2 regions of the Sphingomonas glaciei genome follow, and region 1 is predicted to be linked to the other one. Evidence: predicted binding sites of a transcription regulator. Region 1 holds the regulator's gene; the other holds the start of a gene.

Evidence for each region. The regulator LexA, encoded in region 1, represses DNA repair genes until DNA is damaged. The targets are predictions, from matches to a motif close to GTTCCNCNCTTGTTCT.
Region 2: recA (recombinase RecA) is a predicted target of LexA. The motif match lies at 4,577-4,592, and genes of this name have one in related genera.

The regions. Positions count from the first base shown of each region.
Region 1 is NZ_CP097253.1:212,406-219,564, forward strand. Features, by position in the region: gene uvrA (excinuclease ABC subunit UvrA) at 1-2,159, opposite strand, end outside; gene M1K48_RS00970 (MarR family winged helix-turn-helix transcriptional regulator) at 2,357-2,893, shown strand; gene M1K48_RS00975 (hypothetical protein) at 3,214-3,387, shown strand; gene M1K48_RS00980 (PRC-barrel domain-containing protein) at 3,543-4,088, opposite strand; gene M1K48_RS00985 (phytanoyl-CoA dioxygenase family protein) at 4,221-5,021, shown strand; gene lexA (transcriptional repressor LexA) at 5,095-5,751, opposite strand; gene M1K48_RS00995 (anthranilate synthase component II) at 5,810-6,394, opposite strand; gene M1K48_RS01000 (peptidylprolyl isomerase) at 6,426-7,159, opposite strand, start outside.
Region 2 is NZ_CP097253.1:367,059-374,217, forward strand. Features, by position in the region: gene M1K48_RS01645 (GspE/PulE family protein) at 1-138, opposite strand, end outside; gene gspD (type II secretion system secretin GspD) at 205-2,319, opposite strand; gene M1K48_RS01655 (type II secretion system protein N) at 2,316-3,119, opposite strand; gene M1K48_RS01660 (M23 family metallopeptidase) at 3,369-4,454, shown strand; gene recA (recombinase RecA) at 4,665-5,738, shown strand; gene M1K48_RS01670 (SIMPL domain-containing protein) at 5,962-6,738, shown strand; gene M1K48_RS01675 (NAD-dependent succinate-semialdehyde dehydrogenase) at 6,764-7,159, shown strand, end outside.

The DNA of each region.
Region 1 (7,159 bases):
TCGATGTCGATGACCTTGTCGAGCTGGTCGAGGCCGGTGACCTTGTCGTGCTTGCCCGCGAGGATGCGCGCGCCGTTCAGGTGGCGCGCGGCGGCGGCGTAGAGGGTGTCGATGGTGAAGCTCGACTTGCCCGAGCCGGAGACGCCGGTGATGCAGGTGAAGGTGCCGAGCGGGACCGAGGCGGTGACGCCGGTGAGGTTGTTCTCGCGCGCGTTGTGGACGGTGAGCTTCTTGCCCGAGCCCTTGCGGCGCTTGGCGGGCAGGGGGATCGAGCGGCGGCCGGACAGGTAGTCGGCGGTGAGGCTGCCTTCCTGCTTCATCAGGTCCTCGAGGCTGCCCGAGTGGAGCACCTCGCCGCCGTGGACCCCGGCGCCCGGGCCCATGTCGATGACATGGTCGGCGGCGCGGATGGCGTCCTCGTCATGCTCGACCACCAGCACGGTGTTGCCGAGCGATTTCAAACGCTGGAGGGTTTCGAGGAGGCGGTCGTTGTCCTTCTGGTGAAGGCCGATCGAGGGTTCGTCGAGGACGTAGAGGACGCCGCTGAGGCCGCTGCCGATCTGCGAGGCGAGGCGGATGCGCTGGCTTTCGCCGCCGGACAAGGTGCCCGAGGTGCGGTCGAGGTGGAGATAGTCGAGCCCGACGTTGTGGAGGAAGCCGAGGCGCTCGTTGATCTCCTTGAGGATCGCGCGGGCGATCTCCTGATGCTGGGGCGTCAGCTTGGGTTCGAGCGCGCCGAACCAGGCGTAGGCGTCGGCGACGCTGCGGCGAACGGCGATGGAGATGTCCTCGCCGGCGATCTTCACCGCCAGTGCCTCGGGCTTGAGGCGGGCGCCGTGGCAGGTCTCGCAGGCGTGGGCGGCCTGGTAGCGGGAAAGCTCCTCCTTCATCCACGCGCTTTCGGTCTGGGCGAGACGGCGGTTCAGATTGCCGATGACGCCTTCGAACGCCTTCTTGACCTCATAGCTCTTGCGGCCGTCGACGAAGCGCAGCGTGATCGGCTTGCCGCCGGTGCCGTGAAGGATGGCGCGCTGGTGCTCGGGGTCGAGGTCCTTCCACGGGGTCTGCAGGTCGAAGCCGTAATGCTTGGCGAGGCTGCCGAGCACCTGCATGTAATAAGGCGAGGGTGGCTGGCTCTTGGCCCAGGGCACGACGGCGCCCTTGGCGATGGTCAGATCGTGGTTGGGGACGATCAGGTCCTCGTCGAACTCCTGCCGCTCGCCGAGGCCGTCGCAGGCCGGGCAGGCGCCCTGGGGGGCGTTGAAGGAGAACAGGCGCGGTTCGATCTCGGCGATGGTGAAGCCGGAGACGGGGCAGGCGAACTTCTCGGAGAAGCAGATCCGGCCCGGGGGCGCGTTGGTGGCGAGGACGGCGCGGACCGCGGCCTTTTCCAGCGCCTCTGCGACGCCGGTGCGCTCGGTCCCGGCGGGCTCGACGGGCGGGTCGGCGGGGTCGAGATAGGCGAGGCCGTCGGCGAGCTTGAGCGCAGTCTCGAAGCTGTCGGCAAGGCGGGTCTGGATGCCGTCGCGCACGACGATGCGGTCGACCACAACCTCGATGTCATGCTTGTACTTCTTGTCGAGCGAGGGGGCGTCGTCGATCTCGTAGAAGGTGCCGTCGATGCGCACCCGGGTGAAGCCGGCGCGCTGCCATTCGAGCAGCTCCTTGCGATACTCGCCCTTGCGGCCACGGACGACGGGGGCGAGCAGGAAGTGGCGGCTGCCTTCGGGGAGCGCCATCACCCGGTCGACCATTTGTGAGACCTGCTGGGCCTGGATCGGAAGCCCGGTGGCGGGCGAATAGGGAATGCCGACCCGCGCCCACAGCAGGCGCATATAGTCGTAGATCTCGGTCACGGTGGCGACCGTCGAGCGCGGATTGCGGCTGGTGGTCTTCTGCTCGATCGAGATGGCGGGCGAGAGGCCGTCGATATGCTCGACGTCGGGCTTCTGCATCATCTCGAGAAACTGGCGGGCATAGGCCGAGAGCGATTCGACGTAGCGGCGCTGGCCCTCGGCATAGATGGTGTCGAACGCGAGGCTCGACTTGCCCGAGCCCGACAGGCCGGTAATGACCGTCAGCTGGTCGCGCGGAATCGAGACATCCACGCCCTTGAGATTATGCTCGCGCGCGCCCTTGACGGTGATGTGAGTCAGCATGGGGTGGTTGTGTTCCGGTTTCGTTCTGGAGGCAATCCCTCGACTTCGCCCGGGACGAACGGAAGGATGGCGCGGAGAGGCGAGATGGGAATGGGGACGGGGGAAGGCAAGCGCCTGGCTTGCCTGCCTTAGCCGCAGCCAATTGCGCCATCATGGGGCAACTTCATTGTGTCTTACTGACAAGGCGCCATAGCACGGTGGCGGTTGGACATGGCGATTGGGAACAAATTTCGGTGATCAACAGTAAGTTACGTGCTGACGGCGCTGCGTTCACAGCTCGCGACATCGACGCAGCGTTCCGGGTCCTGACCTGGATAAGGCAAGAAATGATCGACCAAGAAGAGCAGCCACTCATCGAGAGTCAACGCGACCACTTGTTGCGTTTGGCGAAGGGGATCAGGGCATCCCGAGCCGAACGCACTCTATTTTTCCGTGAAGACCTGTTTGGCGAGGCCTCCTGGGACATCCTGCTTGCGCTCTTCATCGCGGGTGAGGAGGGCTATGAGATGAAGATGACTGCGGTCTGCTACGAGAGCGGCGTGCCAATGACCACGGCACTGCGCTGGATCGACCGGCTGATTGAACTCGGTCACGTCGTTAAGCGGGCCAATGCCTACGACGCGCGATCCTCGCTATTGGAGCTTTCGCCTGAAACCGCCGATAAGCTGCGGAATTATCTGGAGCATGTCCTTTCCCGGCACATGTCTAAAAGCACGCCTTCACCAGATAGTTGATTCACGTCATAACCCTTGAGCAAATTTTTTTGTTCAGGCGTACCTATGTCTCCTCATTCTCATGAATCATCTCCCGCTTCAGTCGAGGTTTACTCCCAGGCACTCGTACTCGTTCAGCAGGCGATCGATTTGCTCGATTGTGCCAAGGCGCCGGCAGACATTGCCGCGCACCTCGACCGCGCGGCCCAACGCCTCAGCGACTTGGCTGGCCTCCTGTCCTGATTTAATCTGGCTTTACTTCAATCCGTTTTGGGGTGTTTGCTCAGGCGCCATCGGCGTCTTGCGGAGTTAAGACCTGGCCACCGGGCAGGAGCCAAGTCATGCGTCACGAAACCATCAACCCGTTCGCAAAGGCGTCCGCTCACTGGTCGACGCCGAAGCTGAAGTCGGTCCCGCTTACACCCGAAGAAGTTCGCACCATCGTCAACGCCGATGATCCCTCCGCTGCCTTGATCGAGGTCTGCCGCCAACGCGAGTTGATCGTGGGCGATTAAAGTAGGTTTGGGTGATTGGAGGCTTTCAGACTCGCATGCCGCAGTTTCCTGCGACTGAGTTGTTGATGCGGTCGCGTCGATAGGCTTCTCGACCACCTTTCCTACCCAATGCCCCGCCGCCCCTGGCAGGGCAGGCGGGTTAGGCGGCGAGCTCGTCAGCGACTGCGGGGGCGGCCTTCGCGGTCGAGGTCGCGGCCTTCGGCTCGGCCGCGGCGACGGTTTTCGATGGTGTAGGCGACGTCCTCCGAAGTGAAGTCGACGCGGTAGCCGCCGCGGCGCTCGTCGTAGCGGAGTTCTTCCCAGCGGACTGGGACGACTTCCTCGTCGAGGCCGAGAAAGCCGGTGGCGTGGCTGAGCACGGCGTAGCGGACCTCGCCGCGGACCTTGTCGATCATCAGCGCCTTGACCGTGCCGAGGCGCCGGTCGTCGCGGCCGTAGACGGGGGTGCCCTCGACCTTGCTGGAGGCAATCAGGTCGCCGGTCTCGTCATAGGGGACGCCGCGGCGGGCGCGATGGTCGTCGTCGCGGGCGATGCGGGAGCCGTCGCGGCGCGAGAGATCGTCGCGGGACGGGCCGCGCTCGTCGCGGCCGCCACGGAAGAAGCCGCGCACGCGGTCATGGTCGCGCGGACGATCGCGGTCATAGCGGTCGTCGGTCATGCGATCGCGGCGGTCGTCGTCGGAGTAATTGTCGTAGGCCATGGGGGGTCCTCCTGATGCACTGAGCGAGGAGATAAAGCGGCAACCGGGCGCGGCGTTCCGCCGTCGACCCCCGTGACGGCGCGGGCTGGCGCGGCCAAGCTACGGGCGGGCGATTCGCGAGGAAGTTCGGTGATGGACATGGACGAAGCCGGGATCATGGGGGGCCTGTACGGCAAGGGGATCATCGCCTGCCGCGATGCCTTTACGACGGCGTGGGCGGACCGCCTTGCGGCCGACATCTGGCGGGTGTGGGAGCGGGTGGAGGACAGACCGGGCGGGGCGCTGCCGCGAGGGGCCCAGCGCTTCTACGTCGAATTGGCGCCCGAGGATATTGCCGGGTTCGTCGATATCGTCACCCACCCGTGGTTCGTGGCGGTGTGCGAGGCGGTGCTGACCAAGGACTATCGCATCGTCGAGGTCGGGTTCGACATTCCGTTCCCGGGCGCCGAGGACCAGCCGTGGCACCGCGACTTTCGTGCGCCGGTCGCGACGCTGGAGGGGCGGAGGCTGAACAGTCTCGCGTTCAACCTGACCGCGGTCGACACCCGCGACGAGCATGGGCCGTTCGAGATCGCGCCGGGAACGCAGTGGGACGCGATCGAGGGGGCGGTGGACGGGATGTTCCCCGATCGCGCGCTATGGGCTCGCTACGAGGAGCGAGCGGTGAAGAAGCTGCCGCAGCGAGGCGACATGTCGGCGCGGTCGGCCCTGACCATCCACCGCGGCACCGCCAACCGATCGAACGAGCCGCGGCCGGTGCTAGTGGTCGGCGTCGATGCGCCCGACGCGACCAATGCCGCGCATCACGATCTGCAAGTGACCCAGAGCTATTTCGAGGGACTGCCGGCGCGGGTGCGGGACCACCTGTCGTGCCGGGTGGTGGAAAGGCTCGAGATGATCGAGCAGCATCATGTGATCGAGGGGCTGCTGTAACCGGCTCAGCCCTCGTTGCGCTGCCTAGCGCTCACGAGGGCTGAGGTCCCGGCCTGCGCCGGGACGACGAGTATCAATGATAGCGGCGGATCAGGCCAGCGAGCTTGCCTTGGATCTTGACCCGGCGGGGGTCGTAGCGCTGTGCTTCGTGGGCGCGGTTGGCGGGGTCGAGACGAACCATTTGCCCTTCGCGGCGGAAGGTCTTGAGGGTGGCTTCGGCGTCGTCGATCAGGGCGACCACAATCTCCCCCTCGCGCGCAACGTCGACCTTGCGGATCAGGACATAGTCGCCGTCGAGGATGCCCTCGTCGACCATCGAATCCCCCGACACTTCGAGCGCATAATGCTCGCCCGGTCCGAGCAGGGCGGCGGGAACGGGGAAGCTGTCTTGCCCCTGCAGCGCCTCGATCGGGGTACCGGCGGCGATCCGTCCGGCCATCATCAGGTCGATGGTGTCATTGGCCGCCACCACCGGGCGCGGCTGTGGCGTCGCCGGGGCTGAGGTCGCCGCCTGCGTGTCGGGGAGCCGCACCACTTCAAGCGCGCGCGCGCGGTTGGGGAGGCGGCGGATGAACTGGCGTTCCTCCAGCGCGGAGATCAAGCGGTGAACTCCGGACTTGCTCTTAAGGTCGAGCGCCTCCCGCATCTCATCGAAGCTGGGGCTGACCCCTGACGCCTTGAGCTGCTGGTCGATGTAGGTGAGCAGTTCGCGTTGCTTGACAGTCAGCATGGTTCACGGGCCCTGTAGTGAACAGACGGGGAACGACTAAGGAACGGATGCGGGGGTGTCAAGCGGGGCGGTGCGAGAGCCGAAGGAAGTTGGCGAGCAGCTGCAGGCCATGCTCGCTGGCGATACTTTCGGGATGGAATTGCACCCCGTGCACCGGGGCGTCTTGATGGGCAAGGCCCTGGATCGTCCCGTCGCTGCCTTGGGCGGTGGCGCGCAGGGTTGATGGCAGGTCGGCGGCGACCAGGCTGTGGTAGCGGGTCATGGCAAGCGGGTCGGGTAGGCCGGCGAACAGGCCGCTGCCGTCGTGGGTGATGGCGTCGGTCTTGCCGTGCATCGGGGCTGCGCGGACGATCGAGGCCCCGGCGGCGAGCGCAATCGCCTGGTGGCCGAGGCAGACGCCGAGCAGCGGCCGGGCTTCGGCGATGCAGGCGGCGGCGAGGGCTACCGAGATCCCCGCGTCTGCGGGATGGCCGGGGCCGGGGCTGATCAGCAGCGTGCCGCCGTGCGCCAGCGCTTCTGGCACCGTGATTGCATCGGCTTGAACGACGGTGACGTCGGCGCCGAGCTGGCGGCAATAATCGACCAGCGTGAAGGTGAAGCTGTCGTGATTGTCGACCACGAGCAGCCGCTGAGCAGCGCTCACGGTGTGCTCCGGCGCGTGTGCCGCCAGCGGCTTATTCCGTGCTGCCACCGCCGCCGAGGATGCGGTTGCGGGCAGCCTGGATCGCGTCGTCGTTGCGGGTGACCTTGAGCTCGCGCTGAGCGGCGGACAGCCACTGCAGGGCGAGTTCGGCGCCGGCGCTGCGCTGGAGGCTGGTCACTTCGCCGGCGATCAGCTGCGGGTTGGTGGCGGCATTGCCGGGCACGACACGGTCGAGCTGGACGAGGTAGATACCCGACGGACCCGCCGCGCGCTGCGCCTTGCCGGGCGCGAGGCTGAACAGGATGCGCAGCGGGGGCGGCACTTCCTGGCCCTGCTGGGCGAACTGGGCGAGGGCGCCGCGGCGAAGCTCGACCGCTTCGGGCGGGCGGATGCCGGCGATCCCGGCTTCGGCGACCGCTGCGGCGAGTGGCTTGCCGCCCTGCACGGCGGCGAGGATGCGGGTCGCGGCGGCATTGGCCTGGTCCTGCGCGCGCTTGGCGGCGAAGTCGGTGGCGACCTGGGCCTGGACACGGGCCAGCGGCGCGGGGGCGGCCGGGACCACTTCGGCGACGTCGACCAGTACGAAGCCGGCCTCGTTCGGCAGCGGCTCGACGATGGGATCGTCGTCGGCGCCGATGTCAAAGCTGGCACCGGGGACCGCGGCGAAGTCGGCGGGAAGCTTGAAATCCGGCTGGTCGAAAGCGGCACCGGCGCGGGTCAGCGCAGGGGTGACGAGCACCGGCAGCTTGTTCGCGGTCGCGACCT
Region 2 (7,159 bases), 150 kb from region 1:
GCGCATGGCGACTTCGAGGCTGCCGTCCTCGCGCGGGAGGGGAAGCAGGCCGCTTTCGCGGACGATGGCGAAGGGCAGGTCGACGAGGGCGGTGACCGGGACCGCCTGGATTTCCGACGCGCGAACGTCCTCGAGCAATGGATCTTCGAGCGCCGGGACCAAAGGCGTGTCGATCACCAGTTCCTTGGCTTCGTCCGCCACGGCTCAGCCCCTGACGGGCGCGAGCGGCGGCGGGGGCGGCGCGGGGCCGTAGCGGACGTCACCGGGGCGATCTTCCACCCCGACCGGCGGAACGGTGCCGAGATAGTCGCGGACCAGAGTGTCGATCGACGGCTCCTCGAGCGGCCGGACGCGCAGCTGGTCGTTGCGGATGGTGCCGTAGCGCTGGGCAGTGATGCGGCGGGCGTCGGCGGCGCTGCGGATTATGGTCGGGCGGATGAAGACCATCAGGTTGGTCTTTGCCTTGGACCGGCTCTTGGAGCGGAACAGGTTGCCGAGCAGGGGCAGGTCGCCGAGCAGCGGGATCTTCTCGATGGTGCGGCGCTCATTTTCGTCGAGCAGACCGCCGATCGCCAGGATCTCGCCGTCGTCGACGGTCAGCACGGTCTTGAACTCGCGCTTGTTGATGATGAGGTCGGCCGAACCGGTGGCGACCGGGCCGGCGATGCTCGAAACTTCCTGGCGGAGGAACAATTTGATCGAGCCCGACGAATTGACCTGCGGCTTGACGTCGAGCTGGATACCGACGTTCTGGCGCTGGACGGTGCGGAAGGCATTGTCGAAATTGGTGCTGAGGCGCTCGCCGGTGGTGACCGGGACTTCCTGCCCGACCAGCAACTTCGCTTCCTGATTGTCGAGCGTCATGATCGACGGGGTCGACAGGATATTGCTCTGCGTGTCGGACTTCACCGCATTGAGGATCGCGCCGAACACCGCATTCTTGCCGATGTCGATCAGGCCGCCCGCGAAGCCGCCGGTCGCCTGTAGCACCGACTGGACCGCGGCGTCGGTGATGCCGTCGCCGAGCGGGCGGTCGGTGGTGGTGGTGACCGTACCATCGGTGTTGGTGGTGGTGGTCCGGCCCAGCTGATAATTGGCGATCGCGCCGCCGACGGTCAGGATGTTGGGGACCGCGTTCGAATAGTTGGTCGCGAGGAACGGGGCGTTCTGCCCGGCCAGCAGGAATTGGACGCCGAGGCGCTTGGCGGCAAGGTCGCCGATCTCGACGATGATGGCTTCGACCAGCACCTGCTCGCGGCGGGTGTCGAGCTGGCGGATGACTTCACCCAGCTGGCGCTGGACGTCCGCATTGGCGGCAATGACGATGGCGTTGGTGCCGGGATAGCGTGCGACAACCGCCGGCCCGCGTCGGGCGATGCCGTTGTTCTGATCGCCGTTGCCGGTCGTCTGGACGGGGGCGGGCGGCGGGGTTGCCGGACCGGCGCCGGTGCCTTCGCCTTCCTGGCTGCGGATGAACGACGGGGCGCTGGTGCCCTGCGTGACCGGCTGGCCGAGCAATTGCTGGAGGACGGGCAGGAGCTGCTCTGCATCGGCATGTTCGAGGAAATAGACGCGGATGTCGGCATTGCCGGACGCGCGCGTGTCGAGGTCGCGGGCGATGGCGACGAGGCGGGACACGGCGCCGGGCTCGCCGCTGAAGGCCAGCGCGTTGCTGCTGTCGACCGCGGACACGGCGACGCCGCTGTTCTGCCCGGCCAGCGCCGACAGGGAGGTGGCGATCTCACGCGCTCCGGCGTTGCGGAGATAGACGATCTGATTGGTCTGGCTCTGCCGGTCGATCGAGCCGACCAGCTGCCGGACCCGCGCGATATTGTCGGCGAAATCGACCACGATCAGGCTATTGGCATTGCGGTTGGCGGTGACGCTACCCTGCGGGCTGACCAGCGGGCGGAGGGTCTCGACGGCTTGCGCCGCCTCAATGTTGCGGAGGCGGAAGATTTCGGTGACGACCTGATTGCGCGAGGCGTTGCGGCTGCCGATCCGGGTCGGCTGGCTGGCGGCGCCCTCGACCGGCTGGATGCGGTAGCCGCCGCGAATGGGGATGGCGACGAGGCCGTTGGCGCGCAGGGTCGACAGGAACACTTCGAAATATTCGCTGCGGCTGAGCGAGGCGCGGGTGGTGACGCTGACCTTCTGGTTGACCCGGCCATCGACGACCAGGGTCAGGCCGGTGGTCTTGGCGACGTCGGACGCCAGCGCGCGAACGTCGACGTCGCGCAGATTGAGCGCATATTGCGCCGCGGCCGGGTCGGCGAGGAACAGCATCGCTCCCGCCAGGAGGGTCGTGAACGGCTTCATGGATTTCCTTCAAGCAGCAGGGCCACCGGCACGGTCGCGGCACCGCGTTCGACGGTGAGCGATAGACGGGCGCCGGGGCTCAGCTGGGATTGGAGCGCGGCAGGGTCGGTGAGCGGGCGGCCGTTCACCTGCGTGATGATGTCGCCGTCGCGAAGACCGGTCCGGGCGAGGACCGCAGGATTGCCGGTCGCGCTGACGAGGAAGCCGCTGACCCGCCCGCCAACCAGGCGCGGGGCGAGGGCGACATTGTTGCGGATCGCGGCGGGGGTAAGGGCCAGGCCCGCTCCGCCAGCCGCGGGAGTGCCGGTGGCGGCGGCCGCGACGGGTGGATCGGCGCCTTCCATCGCGAGCCGCTGCTCGGACCCCTTGCCGCCGATTGTGACGAAGTCGAACCCCACCGAAAGCAGGCGGACGCCCGGGGCGACTTCCTCACCGACCGAATAGCTGTTCTGCACGCCGTCGGCGCCGGCGATGATCGCCGACGCCGACGCGCCGCCGTAGGACATGCGCGTGCCGAACAGGGTGAAGCCGCTGGCTGCGGGGGCAGGGGCGGCGGCACCCGCAGGGGCTTGGGCGGTCGCGAAGGGATCGAAGGTCGAGAACAAGGCGAGCTGCGCGGTGGCGGGGATGGTCGGCGGGGCCGGGGGAAGCCAGCGCCCGACCGGGCCAAGCGGCGTGACGAGGATCCAGATCAGCCGCGCCGCCTGGACCGCGACCAGCGCCAGCAGGACCGCCTTCAGCCAGAAGTAGACATCGCGCGGCAGCAGTTGCCGCGCGGTCACCGCCCGCCGAATGATCATGGTTCGCCGCATTCAGGCCCGTTCAACTTCCCGCCAGAAGTCCCTGAATAAGCAAAGTTGCGAGGCAATGACAGTATCTTCGCAGGTGAGCCCCGGGCCCGCGCACGCGTTGCCGCGGAAGGATGGCTCCCCTATGCTCGGCGTCACCCTGCCATGTCCCAAAGCGCGCTCCTGACTTCGGCCCTTGCCGTGCTCGCCCTTGGCGTTGGCGCCATCGGCTATGCAGCTACGGGCCGGCAGTCCGAGAGGATGCGTCCAGCCGCAGCCTCAGCCATTCCCAAGTCGTCCGACGCGGCGCTCCCAACCGTCCGGCCGCCCGACCTGACGGTTAAAGGCCGGCCGGGGGAAACGCTGACGGACATTCTCCTTCGGTCGGGCGTGGGCGGGCTCGACGCAGCGCTTGCGAGCGAGACTGCGGGGGATCTCTCGGGGCCGGTTCAACTGTGGCTTGGCGAGCGGGTCGGATCGAACGCGCGGGCGTTGGAGCGCATGGCGGTGCGGCGCAGGCCGGGGCGGCAATCGGTGGTCGAACGGCAGGGCGACGGCTTCGTTCGGCGCGAACTCGTCGAAGCGGTAGATATGACGCCTGTCCGCCTGCGCTTGGAAGGGGGTGCAGGGCTGCCCGCCGGTCTGGTCGAGGCCGGATTGCCGCGCGAGGTCCGCGACCGGTTGCTGGACAGAGTTTCTGGCGAACGGCTGGCGGCCATCGACCTCATCATCGCCCACCAATCCGCCGCCTCCGGCTCCTATTATGGCGAGCCGCTGTATCTTGGCGCCTACGGGATGGACGGGACCTTCCGCCGGTGGGTCGGGGAGGGCCTGCGTCCACTTGGTGCCGGGGAAGCGGCGCAATCCGGACTGTTGCGGCCCCTGCCCGGGCCGGTGACCTCCAACCCCGGCCTGCGTTTTCACCCCATCCTGCGCTATCTGCGCTGGCATCGCGGCACCGACTTCGCCTCGCCGGCGGGAACGCCGGTCCAGGCGGCGCTGGAAGGCCGGGTGATGAGTGCCGGCTGGCAGGGCGGCTATGGCCAGGCGGTGCGGATCGCGCATGGCGATGGCAGCACCACGCTCTATGCCCACCTGTCGGAGATCGATGTGAGCGGCGGCCAAACGGTGCCGCGCGGCGCGGTGGTCGGCAAGGTCGGGTCGAGCGGCCTCGCCACCGGCCCGCATCTCCACTTCGAATGGCAGCGCGGCGGCGCCACGCTTCGTCCGGCGTTCGGACCGCTCACGGTCGGCGCCTCCAGCCTCGAACAGCGAGCGACGTTGCAGGCGCTGCTGTCGGCACCCTTCAGGCTACCTCCGGATCGGCGATCGCGCGCTGGAGCGTAAAGCCGTAGCGAAAAGACGGTGATTGCGCTTTCACCTCGCTACTTCGGTTGCACTCGACCGCAAGTCGGCTAGACTGGCAACGCTCGGCTAAATGGGGTAGTGCGTCTCCTTCCTGCGCACTTGTTCTGCTCTTGTTCTATGAGAACGAACAGTGTACATCATCTCCGTAACGGGGGCATCCGCCTTCATCGTGGACAAGGAAGAAAGCGCATGGCGACGCAGCTGAAGGTTGTCGGGATGAGCGGGAACACAATGACGGTGGACAGGCAGAAGGCGCTCGACGCAGCGTTGGCGCAGATTGATCGGGCGTTCGGCAAGGGTTCGGCGATGAAGCTGGGCAGCCGCGAGAAGATGGAGGTCGAGACGATCTCGACCGGCAGCCTCGGGCTCGACATCGCGCTTGGCGTCGGCGGCCTGCCGCGTGGCCGCGTGATCGAGATCTACGGTCCGGAAAGCTCGGGCAAGACGACGCTCGCGCTGCACACCATTGCCGAGGCCCAGAAGGCCGGCGGCACTGCGGCGTTCGTGGACGCCGAACATGCGCTCGACCCGGCCTATGCCAAGAAGCTGGGCGTCAACATCGACGAGCTGATCGTCAGCCAGCCCGACACCGGCGAGCAGGCGCTGGAGATCGTCGACACGCTGGTTCGCTCCAATGCGATCGACGTGCTGGTGGTGGACTCGGTGGCCGCGCTGGTGCCGCGGGCGGAGATCGAGGGCGAGATGGGCGACAGCCACGTCGGCCTTCAGGCCCGCCTGATGAGCCAGTCGTTGCGTAAGCTGACGGGATCGATCAGCCGCTCGCGCTGCATGGTGATCTTCATCAACCAGCTGCGGATGAAGATCGGCGTCATGTACGGCAATCCGGAGACGACCACCGGCGGTAACGCGCTGAAGTTCTACGCGTCGGTCCGCCTCGACATCCGCCGCACCGGGCAGATCAAGGATCGCGACGATATCGTCGGCAACACCACCCGCGTGAAGGTGGTCAAGAACAAGGTCGCGCCGCCGTTCAAGCAGGTCGAATTCGACATCATGTATGGCGAAGGCGTCAGCAAGGTCGGCGAAATCCTTGATCTCGGCGTCAAGGCCGGGATCGTCGAGAAGTCGGGCGCCTGGTTCAGCTACGACAGCATCCGTATCGGCCAGGGGCGCGAGAATTCGAAGACCTATCTCAAGGAAAATCCCGAGATCATGGCCCGGCTCGAAGTGGCGATCCGCAAGGGCAAGGACGAGATTGGCGACGCGCTGATGGTCGGTCCGGACGCCGAGGACGACGCCTGAGGCATAAGGCTGGAGCGCCTCGGCCCTGAAACGGGGCTGGAGTGCGGCGGCCAGGAAGATCGTGAAGGGCCGACATGTTCCTGCGGGAGCGTGCCGGCCCTTTTCGTATCGGCGCGGGGACCGGCATATCGCTCGTGTTCAGCCGAGCCCGGGCAAGACGGCGGAACTGCCCCCCCCCCCGCGGTTTCCGTTGCGGGGGTGGAACTAGTTGAAGGAGCCGCCGATGCGTCTGTTGTCCTCCGTTGCCCTCGCCACCTGTTTGATCGCCGCGCCCGCCGCTGCCCAGGTCGCGCCGCAGACCTCGATCGCCGAGATGGCGACCACCCCACTGGTCAAGCTGCAGATCGCCGAGAATCTGCGCACGCCGCCCGACGAGGCCAGCATCCAGGTCGGTACCCAGGCGCGCGCACCGACCGCCGTTGCGGCAAGTGCGGCCAACAAGGAGAAGACCGAGCGTCTGCTCGCCACCATCCGCCGCGCCGGCCTGCGCGAGCGGGACATCCAGACCCAGGGCATCCAGCTCCAGCCCGAATATGACTATGTGCAGGATCCCGGTGCGCGCTCGGGACGGCGGGTGTTCCGCGGCTATCTCGCCAGCAATACCATCCAGCTCAAGACACGCGACATCCCGAAGCTGACCGCCCTGCTGGACACGCTGACCGCGGCGGGCGCCGACACCGTCTATGGCCCCAATTTCTCGATCAGCGATCCGATCCTGCTGCGTCGCGAAGCGCGGGTCCGGGCGCTTGCCCGGGGCATGTCGGAAGCGATGGAATATGCCCGCAGCAGCGGTTTCACCAAGGTCACCCTGCTGTCGGTCGAGGAAGGCGCGAGCTATCGCGGGACCGATGTCGTGGTGACCGGCAGGCGCCTCGAATATGCCGCGCAGGCCGCTCCGCCCCCTCCCGCGCCGCCGGGCGCGCAGAGCGACGGCCTGGTGGCGCCGGGCCAACTCGAAACCGGCGTGGTCCTGAACCTCATCTACCGGATGGAGCGTTGAGCCGGCTTGTAACCAAGGAATGAACATGGCCGACGAGGAGCGCGCGCCGGTTGCGCAGTTGATCAACCCAGCAACCGGCGGGAAGGGGAAGTGCTACCCGCTGACCTCGCTGGACGAGGCGTTGAAGGCGACCGAGCGCGCGCATGCGGTGCAGCGGGACTGGCGCAAGGCCAGCTTTGCCGACCGCTCGGCGGTGGTCGGCAAAGTCGCCGGGCTGCTGCGTAAGCGGGCAGACGACTATGCTGCGCTGATGACCGAGGAGATGGGCAAGACCCTCACCGACGGCCGCGCCGAAATCGAGAAATGCGCGGCGCATTGCGATTGGTTCGCCGGCCATGCCGAAGGCTACCTTGCCGACCAGCCGATCGACCTCGACGGGGCAGGGGAAGCGTTCGTCGCCTTCAACCCGTTTGGCGTGGTG